3 linked regions of the Kineosporia sp. NBRC 101731 genome follow. The protein of the gene in region 1 interacts with the protein of each later gene in a pairwise test. Links are inferred from orthologs where the notes say so. Each region holds a gene or a part of one and is shown in the gene's direction. Other genes may lie near its edges.

The links.
Region 2: the proteins of rlmB (region 1) and tsaE interact in binary tests that used the Escherichia coli proteins (3 or more experiments, as listed by UniProt). The link is inferred for Kineosporia sp. NBRC 101731 from one-to-one orthologs.
Region 3: the proteins of rlmB (region 1) and QSK05_RS05390 interact in binary tests that used the Escherichia coli proteins (3 or more experiments, as listed by UniProt). The link is inferred for Kineosporia sp. NBRC 101731 from one-to-one orthologs.

The regions. Positions count from the first base shown.
Region 1 is NZ_BSTC01000001.1:979,535-983,998, forward strand. The notes cover bases 592-3,591. They hold rlmB (23S rRNA (guanosine(2251)-2'-O)-methyltransferase RlmB), read left to right. Parts: upstream 592-1,596; coding sequence 1,597-2,586; downstream 2,587-3,591. Other genes in these bases: cysS (cysteine--tRNA ligase), read left to right, coding at 592-1,607; QSK05_RS04285 (DUF4032 domain-containing protein), read right to left, coding at 2,654-3,591. Also shown: ispF (2-C-methyl-D-erythritol 2,4-cyclodiphosphate synthase), read left to right, coding at 1-147; more of cysS, read left to right, coding at 180-591; more of QSK05_RS04285, read right to left, coding at 3,592-3,913; QSK05_RS04290 (ABC transporter ATP-binding protein), read right to left, coding at 4,002-4,464. UniProt on the Escherichia coli protein: Specifically methylates the ribose of guanosine 2251 in 23S rRNA.
Region 2 is NZ_BSTC01000001.1:1,216,551-1,220,845, forward strand. What follows is about bases 69-2,899. They hold tsaE (tRNA (adenosine(37)-N6)-threonylcarbamoyltransferase complex ATPase subunit type 1 TsaE), read left to right. Parts: upstream 69-1,150; coding sequence 1,151-1,648; downstream 1,649-2,899. Other genes in these bases: QSK05_RS05400 (alpha/beta fold hydrolase), read left to right, coding at 69-1,103; tsaB (tRNA (adenosine(37)-N6)-threonylcarbamoyltransferase complex dimerization subunit type 1 TsaB), read left to right, coding at 1,688-2,380; rimI (ribosomal protein S18-alanine N-acetyltransferase), read left to right, coding at 2,377-2,841; tsaD (tRNA (adenosine(37)-N6)-threonylcarbamoyltransferase complex transferase subunit TsaD), read left to right, coding at 2,852-2,899. In the rest of the region: more of QSK05_RS05400, read left to right, coding at 1-68; more of tsaD, read left to right, coding at 2,900-3,898; QSK05_RS05425 (THUMP-like domain-containing protein), read right to left, coding at 3,951-4,295. UniProt on the Escherichia coli protein: Required for the formation of a threonylcarbamoyl group on adenosine at position 37 (t(6)A37) in tRNAs that read codons beginning with adenine.
Region 3 is NZ_BSTC01000001.1:1,211,578-1,215,937, forward strand. What follows is about bases 1,363-4,278. They hold QSK05_RS05390 (NAD(P)H-hydrate epimerase), read left to right. Parts: upstream 1,363-1,997; coding sequence 1,998-3,560; downstream 3,561-4,278. Other genes in these bases: glmS (glutamine--fructose-6-phosphate transaminase (isomerizing)), read left to right, coding at 1,363-1,874; alr (alanine racemase), read left to right, coding at 3,596-4,278. Also shown: more of glmS, read left to right, coding at 3-1,362; more of alr, read left to right, coding at 4,279-4,360. UniProt on the Escherichia coli protein: Bifunctional enzyme that catalyzes the epimerization of the S- and R-forms of NAD(P)HX and the dehydration of the S-form of NAD(P)HX at the expense of ADP, which is converted to AMP.

The DNA.
Region 1 (4,464 bases):
CGCCGCGACGAGGCCCAGGCGGTGCTCTCGAACGCCTGCGGGGCCCCGGTGACGGTCTCGGCCACGACCACCGACGGACTGGGCCTGACCGGGCGGGGAGAGGGCGTGGCGGCGGTCGCGACGGCCCTCGTCGTCCAGCAGCAGTAAAAGCAGTTGGGTGAGACCGGTAACCTTGACAGGTGAGCCTCAGACTGTTTGATTCCGCGACCCGGCAGGTACGGGACTTCGTCCCCGTCGTCCCCGGCAAGGCGGGCATCTACGTCTGTGGGCCCACACCGCAGAGCTCACCGCACATCGGCCATGTCCGGGCCCAGGTCAACTTCGACGTGCTCCGGCGCTGGCTGACGTACGGCGGCCTGGAGGTCGGCTACGTCCGCAACGTCACCGACATCGACGACAAGATCCTCGCGAAGTCGGCCGAGGCGGGCCGGGAGTGGTGGGCGCACGCCTTCCTCTACGAGCAGGAGTTCACGCACGCCTACGACGTGCTGAACGTGCTGCGACCGACGATCGAGCCGCGGGCCACGGGCCACATCACCGAGATGGTGGAGCTCATCGAGCGGCTGATCGCGGCCGGCCACGCCTACCCGGCGGCCGACGGTTCGGGCGACGTCTACTTCGACGTGCGCTCGTTCCCCGCCTACGGCTCGCTGACGCGGCAGAAGATCGACGACATGGAGGCCGCGGCCGACACCGCGCCCAACACCCGCAAGAAAGACCCACGCGACTTCGCGCTCTGGAAGAGCGCCAAGCCGGGCGAGCCCACCACCGCCTCCTGGCCCACGCCGTGGGGGCGGGGGCGCCCGGGCTGGCACCTGGAGTGCTCGGCGATGGCCACCCGCTACCTGGGGGCCGAGTTCGACATCCACGGGGGCGGTCTGGACCTGCGGTTCCCGCACCACGAGAACGAGCTGGCCCAGTCGCGGGCGGCGGGTGACGGGTTCGCCCGCTACTGGCTGCACAACGCCTGGGTCACCATGTCCGGCGAGAAGATGAGCAAGTCGCTGGGCAACACCATGACGATCGCCGAGCTGACCCGCACGGTCCGCCCGGTAGTACTGCGGTACGTGCTGGCCACGCCGCACTACCGGTCGAACATCGAGATCAGCCCGGAGTCGCTGGCCGACGCCACGACCGCCTACGAGCGCATCGAGAATTTCGTGCACCGGGCGGCCGAGCGGCTGGGGGCACCCGGATCGACCGAGAAGGTGCCGTCGGCGTTCGCGGCGGCGCTGGACGACGACCTGGGCGTGCCCGCGGGCGTCGCCGTGCTGCACGACACCGTGCGGGAGGGCAACCGGGCACTCGCCGAGAACGACGGTGCGGCGCTCGGAACGGCGCTGGACGAGGTGCGGGCGATGACCGCGGTGCTGGGTCTGGACCCGCTCGACCCGGCCTGGAGTACCGGCGGTGCGGCCGGCGACGCCCGGACCGCAGCGCTCGACGTGCTGGTGCGGGCCGAGCTCGATGCCCGCGCGACCGCCCGTAAGGAAAGAGATTTCGCCACTGCGGATGCCATCCGCGACCGGCTCGTCGCAGCCGGAGTGGTAGTCGAGGACACGCCGGAAGGCGCCCGTTGGAGTCTGGAGGCCAGTAGTGGCCGGTAATTCGTCGCGCAAGGGGGCCACCCGTAGGCCCGGTACGAAGAAGGGCGCGACGGTCGGCACCGGTGGCCAGTCCCGTAAGCGCCTGGAGGGCAAGGGCCCCACGCCCAAGGCAGTGGAGCGGGAGTACCACCCGGCCGCCCGCCGGGCCCGTTCCACCGCCAAGACCGGGGGCTCGCAGCAGCGTCCCGCCGGCACCGGTGGCAACCGTTCGCAGCAGAAGCGCTCGTCGACGGCGGGCAGCTCCGAGATGGTCGCCGGGCGCAACCCGGTGGTCGAGGCGCTGCGGGCCGGGGTGCCGGCCAAGGTGCTCTACGTGGCCGCTCGCATCGACAGCGACGACCGGGTGCGTGAGGCCATCAAGACGGCTGCGGATGCCGGTCTTCCGCTGATGGAGGCCTCTCGCACCGACCTCGACCGGCTGACCGGTGGCGCCGTGCACCAGGGCCTGGCCCTCCAGGTCCCGGCGTACGAGTACTCCCACCCGGACGACCTGCTCGAGGCCGCGGCCCGCAGCGGGAGGCCGCCCCTGCTGGTGGTTCTCGACGGTGTGACCGACCCGCGCAACCTCGGCGCCGTGGTGCGTTCGGTGGCCGCGTTCGGTGGTCACGGCGTGATCGTGCCCGAGCGCCGGTCGGCCGGCATGACCGCCACCGCGTGGAAGACCTCGGCCGGTGCGGCCGCGCGAACCCCGGTGGCCCGCACCTCGAACGTCAACCGGGTGATCGAGTCATTGAAGGCCGCAGGCTGTTTCGTGGTCGGTCTGGACGCGGGCGGCGATGTGTCGCTGCCCGGGCTGGATCTCGCGACCGGTCCGCTCGTGCTGGTGGCCGGGGCCGAGGGCAAGGGGCTCTCCCGTCTGGTGCGGGAGAACTGCGACGCCATCGCCTCGATCCCGATGATCGGCGGCACCGAGTCACTCAACGCCAGTGTGGCGATGGGTGTTGCGCTCTATGAGGTCTCGCGGTTGCGGGCCGGATAAGCCAGACACAAAATGGAGGACGCCGTTGAGACTCGAGTCTCAACGGCGTCCTCCATTTGGTGGGCCTCTAAGCGATCGGATCGATCACGACCGGCATCTCCTGGGTGTCGACGCCGAGAACGGCCTTCTCGTCGGGCCGGTGCACCAGCACGTTACGGATGTAGCTGGCGACCGCCTCGTCGATACCGACGTCGCGGCCCTGGTTCTCGGAGATGAACCAGCCGTGTTCCAGTACCTCGTGGAACACCTCGGCCGGAGCCAGTTTTCCACGCAGGTCGGCCGGGACCGCCCGCACCACCGGCTCGAACCGGCGGGCCAGCCACTCGTGCGAGATGACATCCTCGTCCACGTTCTGCCGGTCGGTGGCGGCCCGGTAGGTGTCGAGGTCGTTGAGCAGGCGGCGGGCCTGGTTCTCCTCGACGTCGAGCCCGGTCAGGCGCAGCAGACGGCGACGGTGGTGACCGGCGTCCACGACCTTGGGCTGGATCTCGATGGACGTGCCGGTGACATCGGTGTTGATGTTCAGCTCGCCGACGTCGAAGCCCAGGTCGTTGAGACGGCGGATGCGGGCGTCGACCCGCCAGCGCTCGTCCGTCTCGAACGCTTCCTTGGCCGTGAGTTCCGACCAGAGCGTGCGGTAGCGCTCGATGAACGCGTCGGCGGTCTTCACCGGGTCGAGGGCCTCGTCGAGCAGGCCACCGGCCTCGAGGTCCATCAGCTCGCCGGCGATGTTGGTCCGGGCCAGGTCGAGGTCGTGCTCGCGCTGGCCCCGGGACAGGCTGTCGTAGAGGTCGCCGGTCTCCGCGTCTACCAGGTAGGCGGCGAAAGCGCCCGCGTCGCGCCGGAACAGCGTGTTGGAGAGCGAGACATCGCCCCACCAGAAACCGCTCAGGTGCAGACGCACCATCAGCACGGCCTGGGCGTCGATCAGCCGCATGACCGGCTCGGGGCCCATGGTCTGGGAGAACACCGCGCGGTAGGGCAGGGAGAACTGCAGGTGCCGCGTCAGCAGCACCGGGTCGAGGTCTTCACCGTCCTTGTCGGTGCGCCCGGTGATGATGCCCAGCGGCTCGACCGCGGGCAGACCCAGGCGGCGCAGGAGGCGCAGCAGCCCGTACTCGCGCCGGGCGAACTCCTCGGTGATCTCTTTGGCGGCCAGGACGTTTCCGGAAAGGTTCACGAAACGTACGACGTGCCGCGAAATACCGCGGGGCAGGGTGGCCAGCCGGTTGGCCGGCCAGTTCTCCAGAGGCAGGTGCCACGGCAGGTCCAGCAACGCCGGATCCGGTGCCGCGGAAGTGATCTGAAGTGTTCTGGTAGTAGTCATCTCTCGAAACCCCCGCTCGTGCGCGGGCGACCCCGCACCGGCCGGTCGAAACCGGCCGGTGCGGTCGTCGAACTGAGCAGTGACGCGATCAGGCGCCGAGCCGCTCGCCCGAATCGGCGTTGAACAGGTGCGTGTGGCCTTCCTTGGCCTGGAGGTGGACCGTCTGGCCCTTCTCCGGGGGACGACGCCCGTCGACACGAGCGATGACGGGCAGGTCAGTGCCCTCGCTCTTCAGGGTGCCGTGCAGGTAGGCGTCGGCACCGAGAACCTCGACCAGCTCGACCTGGACCGGAAGGCCGCGGTCGGACAGGGAGAGGTCTTCCGGACGCACACCCAGGGTCACGTGGCGACCGCCGGCGTTCAGCGTCTGCTCGGAGATCCGGTAGACCTCGTCGCCGAACTGCACACCGCCGTTCACCACCGGAAGGTTGAGCAGGTTCATCGCGGGGGAGCCGATGAAGCCGGCCACGAACGCGTTGTTCGGGTGATCGTACAGCTCACGGGGCGAGCCGACCTGCTGCAGGAGACCGTCCTTCAGCACCGCGACGCGG
Region 2 (4,295 bases), 240 kb from region 1 along the record:
CCGCCGAGCGCGCCGCGATGTCCCGGCGCAAGCTGCTGGGTGATCCCGGGGCAGCTGCGACGGACGGCCGCGGTGGCCCGGAACTTGGCTCGCTGCAAGGTAGGTCGCACGTAGTGACGAGTGGCGGGGCGTCTCTGCACGTCGAGGTCGACGAGCCGGAGGAATCACCGCCCCTCACTGTCGTCCTCACTCACGGGTACTCGCTCAGTCTGGATGCCTGGCACTACCAGCGGCTGGCGTTGCGCGGGCACTACCGGCTGGTGCTCTGGGACCAGCGGGGTCACGGGCGCTCGGGCGCCGGGGAGGACGGTTCCTCGACGATCGACCAGATCGGACGCGACCTGGCCGCGGTCATCGACGAGGTGGCCCCGCAGGGTCCCCTGGTGCTGCTCGGGCACTCGATGGGGGGCATGACCGTGATGGCGCTCGCCGAGCAGCGTCCCGAGCTGTTCGCCGAGCGCGTGGTGGGCGTCGGGCTGTTCTGTACCAGCGCGGGGGGCCTGGGTCCGCTCGACCTCGGCCTGTCCGGCGTGGGCCGGGCGATGATGTCCCTGGCCCCGGCCGCGGCCCGTCTGCTGGCCAGCCGGCCGTCTCTGGTCGCTCACGGTCGACGGATCGGCAGTGACCTGGAAAGTCTTCTGGTGCGCCGGTACTCGTTCGCCTCGCCGGTTCCCCAGGAACTGGTGCGGTTCTCGGCGGGCCTGATCGCGCAGACCCGGATGGAGGTCATCTCCGACTTCCTGCCCGGTCTGGGCAGCCACGACAAGCGGGTCGCACTGGCCGTGCTCGACGGCCACGCCCTGCTGGTGATGGCGGGGGAGGACGACCTGCTGATCCCGCGCGCCCACAGCGACGACATCGTGGCGAGCCTGCCCGACGCCGAGTACGTGGTGGTGCGGCAGGCCGGTCATCTGCTGCCGCTGGAGCACCCGGATCTGGTCAACGCCTACCTGCTGGAACTGATGACGGACGCCTCCGCGGCGGTGCGCGACCGGAAGCCGAGTCGTCGGCGGGGGTGGGGACGTCGTACCGTGACCCCCGTACGGCAACCAGCCGGCGAAAGGGCTGAAGGCCGAGCCAATGACCAAGGAGGTCGCAGGTGAGTGGGGCGCACCGGGCTGATCCGGCCGGATCCGTCGGCGAGCCGGCCATGACCGTGTCGTCCGACGTGTCGTCCGCGGCCGCCATGCGCGAGCTCGGCGGACTCGTGGCCGGCCTGCTGAAACCCGGAGACCTGCTGGTCCTCACCGGTGATCTGGGCGCGGGCAAGACCACGCTGACGCAGGGCATCGGCGCGGGGCTGGAGGTGCGCGGTGACATCACCAGCCCGACCTTCGTGATCGCCCGGGTGCACCCGTCGCTCGTCGAGGGCCCGGCGCTGGTGCACGTGGACGCCTACCGCCTCGACACCCTGTCCGAGGTGGACGATCTCGACCTGGACGCCGACCTGTCCGAGTCGGTCACCGTGGTCGAGTGGGGCGAGGGCCTGGTGGAGGGGCTGGCCTCCGACCGCCTGGAGGTCCGCCTGGAACGCCCGCGCGGCGCCTCCGGCCCGGACGACCCCGAGACCGTGCACGACGAGCCCCGTACCGTGCGCCTGCGGGGCTACGGCCCCCGCTGGTCCGGCGTCGAGTTGCCCTCCCTCTAACTCCCTCTAGCTCCATCTAACGGAGAACGCGAGAACGACATGACCGACGAGCTCACCCTGGCCCTGGACACCGCGTCCGCCATGGTTTCGGTCGCCGTGCACGACGGCGCCGCCGTCGTGGCCGAGCGGTCCGGCGAGCGCAGCGGCAAGCATGCCGAGCAGCTCGCCCCCCTGATCGAGGAGGTGCTGGCCGAGGCCGGGGCGACCCGCGCCGATCTGACCGGCATCGTCACCGGAGTGGGCCCCGGCCCGTTCACCGGGCTGAGGGTCGGTCTGGTCACGGCCGCCGTGCTGGGCTACGCGCTCGATCTGCCGGTCCGGGGCGTGTGCAGCCTCGACGCGGTCGCTCTGGAAGCCGTGCAGCACGGCGCGACCGCCCCTTTCATCGCGGCCATGGACGCCCGGCGCCGCGAGGTCTACTGGGCCCGCTACGAGGTCACGAAGATCGATGGGGTGCTGGTCCCGGTACGGGAGGGGCTGCCAGAGGTCAGTGCGCCGGCCGAGCTCGAGCTGAACGCACTCCGAGCCGCAGGCCGCGGAGCCGACCTCTACCCCGACATCTTCGGCGCCCCCCTCGAAGGTCCGCCGGACCCCTCCGCCGGTGCCCTCGCGTCCTTGGCCCATCTGGATCGTGGTCAGCCGCACCCGCGCTTCCTGCTCGATCCCGAGCCGCTGTACCTGCGTCGCCCCGACGCCCAGGCCAACATCACCCGGAAGCGTGTGCTGAAGTGAGCATTCGCCTGCGGGCGATGCGCTGGTGGGACGTCGAGGCGCTGATGCCGCTGGAACGCGAGTTGTTCGGCGACACCGCGTGGACCGTGGAGATGTTCTGGTCGGAGCTCGCCCACCCCGAGACCCGTTGGTACGTGGTGGCAGAATCAGCAGAGGACGAATTGCTCGGCTACGCGGGCCTGCTGGCACCGGGCGCGGAGGCAGACGTGCAGACCGTCGCCGTCGCGCCGGCGGCCCAGGGCCGCGGCGTGGGCCGTCAGCTGCTCGACGCGATGATCGACCAGGCCCGGTCCCGGGAGGCGACCAGCCTCCTGCTGGAGGTTCGCGCCGACAACGAACAGGCCATCCGGCTCTACACCCGGCGGGGTTTCGAGCGCATCGCGATCCGCCACCGGTACTACCAGCCCGGCGACATCGACGCCTGGATCATGAGACTTCGACCTCTGAGAGCGGGTGACTAGGGTGGGTGGCGTGAGCGATGAACCTCTCGTCCTCGGCCTGGAGACCTCCTGCGACGAGACCGGGGTCGGTATCGTGCGCGGCGGCACGCTGCTGGCCGACGCGGTCGCCTCCTCGGTCGACCAGCACGCCCGCTTCGGTGGGGTGGTGCCCGAGGTCGCCAGCCGCGCGCACCTGGAGGCCATGGTGCCGACGTTGCGTCGTGCCTGCGCCGACGCCGGTGTCTCGCTGAGCGATGTCGATGCGATCGCCGTGACCTCCGGCCCGGGCCTGTCCGGCGCGCTGATGGTGGGCGTGGCCGCGGCGAAGGCCCTGGCGCTGGCCCTGGGCAAGCCGCTGTACGGCGTGAACCACCTGGCCGCGCACGTGGCGGTGGACATCCTCGAGCACGGTCCGCTGCCCGAGCCCGCCATCGCCATGCTGGTCTCCGGCGGGCACTCGTCACTGCTCTACGTGCCCGACGTCAGTTACGACGTGCAGCCCATCGGCCGCACCATCGACGACGCCGCGGGTGAGGCCTTCGACAAGGTGGCGCGTCTGCTGGGGCTGGGATTCCCGGGCGGTCCGCTGATCGACCGGGCCGCGCGCGAGGGCGACCCGGCCGCGATCCGTTTCCCCCGGGGCCTGAGCGCCGCGCACGACATGCGCGACCACCGGTTCGACTTCTCGTTCTCCGGCCTGAAAACGGCCGTGGCCCGCTGGGTCGAGCAGCGGGAGGCCGAGGGCGTCAGCGTGCCGGTCAACGACGTCTCGGCGTCGTTCCAGGAGGCCGTGGTCGACGTACTCACCCGCAAGGCGGTGCTCGCCTGTCAGGAGAACGGCGTCGAGCACCTGCTGATCGGTGGGGGAGTGGCGGCGAACTCCCGGCTGCGGGCCATGGCGCAGGAGCGCTGCGCGAAGCAGGGCATCACCCTGCGGGTGCCGAGGCCCGGCCTGTGCACCGACAACGGCGCGATGGTGGCGGCACTCGGTGCCCGCATGGTGCAGACGGGCCGCACTCCGTCAGACCTGACCCTCCCGGCCGACAGCTCGATGCCGGTCACGCTGGTGCAGGCCTGAAAACCTGATGGAAGACGTGGTGGAGCCTGCGCATGCAGGCTCCACCACGTCTTCAATTCTGTTTGTACGGCCGCACCACGATCACCGACTGCCGCCCCGCCACCCGGGTCAGCACGATGGTGGCCTCGTTCGGCCCGGCCAGCCGGAGCTGACGGCGTAGCTGCTCGGGCTCGACCGCGGTGCCGCGCTTCTTGATGGTGATCCGGCCGACGCCGCGGTCGCGCAGATAGGTGCGCAGTTGCTTGAGCTGGAAGCCGAAGACGTCGTCGACGGCGTAGACCCGGGCCAGCTGGGTGTGCTCGATGCGGTCGGCGGTGACGTAGGCGATGGTCGGGTCGATGAGCCGGCCGCCGATCTGGTTGGCCACGGCCGCGACCAGCCCGGACCGGATCACCGC
Region 3 (4,360 bases), 230 kb from region 1 along the record:
CCATGTGCGGAATCGTGGGCTACACGACGGATCCTGGGTCTTCGGGCAGCGGGGCGCTCGACGTCGTTCTGGAAGGTCTGCGGCGGCTCGAGTACCGGGGCTATGACTCCGCCGGGGTCGCCCTTCAGGTCGATGGCGAGCTGTGGACGGCGAAGCGGTCGGGCAAGCTCGCCCGGCTGGAAGAGGCGCTGGCGGCCACGCCGCCCCCCGCCGCGGCGACGGGTATCGGTCACACCCGGTGGGCCACCCACGGTGGGCCGACCGACGAGAACGCGCACCCGCACCTGGCCGGGAACGGTGGCCGGAATGCCGTCGCCCTGATCCACAACGGCATCATCGAGAACTTCGCCGTGCTGAAGAAGGAGCTCCTGGCCGACGGCGTGGAGTTCCTCAGCCAAACCGACACCGAGGTCGCGGCGCACCTGCTGAACGCGGCGTACGAGAGGGTCGGCGACCTGACCGAGGCCATGCGTCTGGTGTCGAACCGGCTCGAGGGCGCCTTCACGCTGCTCGCGGTGCATGCCGCCGAGCCGGGCACCGTGGTCGGCGCCCGCCGTAACTCCCCGCTGGTGGTCGGGGTCGGCGAGGGCGCGAACTACCTGGGTTCCGACGTGGCCGCCTTCATCGGGTACACCCGCGAGGCCATCGAACTGGGCCAGGACCAGATCGCGACGATCACCCCGGCCGCTGTCAGCATCATCGACTTCGAGGGCAACCCGGTCGAGGGCAAGCGCTTCCACGTGGACTGGGACGCCGCGGCCGCGGAGAAAGGCGGTTACCCGTCCTTCATGGCCAAAGAGATCATGGACCAGCCCCAGGCGGTGGCCGACACCCTGCTCGGCCGCACCGACATCGACGGCAACCTGGTGCTCGACGAGCTGCGGATCGACGAGTCCGTGCTGCGGTCGGTGGACAAGATCGTGGTGCTGGCCTGTGGCACCTCGTCGTACGCGGGCATGGTCGCCAAGTACGCCATCGAGCACTGGTGCCGGATCCCGGTCGAGGTCGAGCTGTCGCACGAGTTCCGCTACCGCGACCCGGTGGTGAACGCGCGCACCCTGGTCGTGGCGATCTCGCAGTCCGGCGAGACGATGGACACGATCATGGCGATCCGGCACGCCCGCGAGCAGGGCGCCCAGGTGGTGGCGATCTGCAACACCCACGGTTCGACCATCCCGCGCGAGTCCGACGCGGTGCTCTACACGCACGCCGGCCCGGAGATCGCCGTCGCCTCGACCAAGGCGTTCCTGGCCCAGATCACCGCCTGCTACCTGCTCGGCCTGTATCTGGCCCGGCTGCGCGGCAACAAGTTCCCGGACGAGATCCGCGAGATCCTGGGCCAGTTGCAGGCCATGCCGGACAAGATCCAGAAGGTGCTGGACGGCCTGGAGCAGGTGCGCACCATGGCTCGCTGGATGGCCGACACCCGCTCGGTGCTGTTCCTCGGCCGTCACGTCGGTTACCCGGTGGCGATGGAGGGCGCGCTCAAGCTCAAGGAGCTCGCCTACATCCATGCCGAGGGTTTCGCCGCCGGTGAGCTCAAGCACGGCCCGATCGCCCTGATCGAGCCCGGCCAGGCGGTGTTCGTGATCGTGCCCTCACCGCGCGGCCGCGACTCGCTGCACGCCAAGGTGGTCTCCAACATCCAGGAGATCAACGCCCGCGGCGCCCGCACCATCGTCATCGCCGAGGAGGGCGACACCGACGTGGTGCCCTACGCCAGCGAAGTGATCTACGTCCCGCAGACCCCGACGCTCCTGGCTCCCCTCGTCACTGTCGTGCCGCTGCAGGTGTTCGCCTGCGAGCTCGCCACGGCCAAGGGCCTGGACGTCGACCAGCCCCGGAACCTGGCGAAATCGGTCACGGTCGAGTAGCCACTGACCAGTAGCCGTTGGCCGGACGGTTGCACCGTGCGTGTGGTCGACGTGCGGTGCCCGTTCGGCCGCCGGACGCATGGGTGGGGACGCCGGACCCCCGGTAGTTGCTTAGATGAGGCCATGAGACGAGCGAACCCAAAGGCGGGACGCCATCAGAAGGGCCCGGCGGCCTATCGCGTGGAAGACCTGCGCAAGGCCGAGCAACAGGTGATGGCCTTGTTGCCGGGCGGGGCCCTGATGCAGCAGGCGGCCGCGGGTCTCGCCGTCAGCTGCGCCCGGGTGCTGCGCGAGCGTACCGGTGGCATTTCCGGCCGGCGGGCCGTGCTGCTCGTCGGGCCCGGTGACAACGGCGGCGACGCGCTCTTCGCCGGGGTCCGCCTGGAGCGCCGGGGGGTCGCCGTCACCGCTCTGCTCACCGCGGAGAAGTCCCACCCGCTGGGCAGTGCCGCGCTCGTGGCCGCCGGGGGGCGCTGCGTCGAGGTCGGCCCGGACACCGCGGTCGAGGCCTGGACCCAGCTCGAGGCCGCCGATCTGGTGGTCGACGGCCTGCTCGGCCTGGGCGGCCGCCCGGGGCTGCGGGAGCCGGCCGCCGGGCTGGTCGACCGCATCCCCGACCACGCCGTCGTCGTCGCCGTGGACCTGCCCAGTGGTGTCGACCCGGACACCGGCGCCACCCTCTCGCCGTACGTCTGGGCCGATCTCACCGTCACCTTCGGTGCGGCCAAGGCCTGCCTGCTGCTGCCGCCCGCCAGTTCCGCCGCCGGCGACCTGGAGATCATCGACATCGGCCTGGCCCCCTACCTGCCCTCCGAGCCCCTGGTGAGCCGGCTGTCCGCGGCGGACGTGGCCCGGCTGTGGCCGGTGCCCTCGCCCGGCGCGGACAAGTACCGCCGGGGTGTGCTGGGCGTCGTCGCCGGATCGGCCGGTTATCCGGGCGCCGCCGTGCTGGCAGTTGCCGGGGCGCTGCGCACCGGGGTCGGGATGGTGCGCTACGTCGGCCCGAAGGACGCCACCGCCGCGGTGCGCTCGGCCTGGCCCGAGGCGGTCTCGGGCACCGGGCGGGTGCAGGCCTGGCTGCTCGGCTCGGGGGTGGTGCCGGATGCCGCCGACCAGCAGCCCGAGGCCATCCACGAGGCCCTGCAGTCCGACCACCCGTGCCTGCTGGACGCGGGGGCGCTCGGCCTGTTCCCGGCCGAGCTACAGGCCCACCAGAATCGATCAGGCTCCGGCGACGGCACGGTGTCGACCCCGCCCGACCGCTCCGACCGCCTCCTGCTCACCCCGCACGCCGGGGAACTGGCCCGGCTGCTGAGCGACCTGGGCGAGGACACCCACCGCGAGGAGGTCGAGAACCAGCCCTACGCGTTCGCCCACCGGGCGGCCCGGCTGACCGGTGCGACCGTGCTGCTGAAGGGCTCCACCACGCTGGTGGTGCGTCCCGACGGGCACGCCCGCAGTCAGGCCGAGGCGCCCTCCTGGCTGGCGACGGCCGGTTCCGGGGACGTGCTCGCCGGGATCGCCGGGGCCCTGCTGGCCGGCGGTCTCAGCCCGTTCGACGCGGGCAGCGTGGCGGCGTTCGTCCACGGCCGGGCGGCCTCGAAGGCCTCCGGCGGCGGGCCGATCACCAGCCTCGACGTGGCCGGTCAGGTTCCCGCGACGGTGGCGGCGCTGTTGAGTCACTGAGCCCTTGGCCGCTGGAGCTGCCACAATCGACGGTTATGAACGTGTCTTCACCCGTGTCCCGGATCGAGCTGCCCGCCGGCCTGCCGTCGGCCGCGGTGGTCGATCTGGACGCGATCGCGGCCAACGTCCGGGTGCTGCGCGAGTGTGCACCGAAGGCCCAGGTGATGGCCGTGGTGAAGGCCGACGCCTACGGTCACGGACTGCTGCCCGTGGCCCGGGCGGCACTGGCCGGGGGAGCGACCTGGCTGGGCACGGCGCAGCTGTCCGAGGCCCTGGCGCTGCGGGCCGCCGGGATCACCGCGCCGACCCTGGCCTGGCTCACAGTTCCGGGTGACGCCTACGCCGAGGCGGTCAGGCAGAACGTGGACATCGGGGTCAGCGCCGGCTGGGCCCTGACCGAGATCGCCGCGGCCGCACGTGATCTGGGCACGGCGGCCCGGGTGCACCTGAAGGCCGACACCGGGCTGAACCGCAACGGCTGCACCCCCGAGGACTGGCCGCAGTTGGTCGAAGACGCCCTGAAACTCCAGGCCGAGGGCCTGCTCTCGGTGGTGGGCGTGTTCTCGCACCTGGTTTCCGGCGACACCCCGCAGGCCCCGGTCAACCGGGAGCAGATCGATGCCTTCGTCACCGCCGTCGATCTGGCCACCGCGGCCGGGGCCCGGTTCGAGGTGCGGCACCTGGCGAACTCGCCGGCCACGCTGGCCCTTCCCGACACCCACTTCGACCTGGTCCGCCCGGGCCTGGCGGTGTACGGCCTGAGCCCGTTGCCCGACCGGGCCGGCGCGGCCGACCTGGGG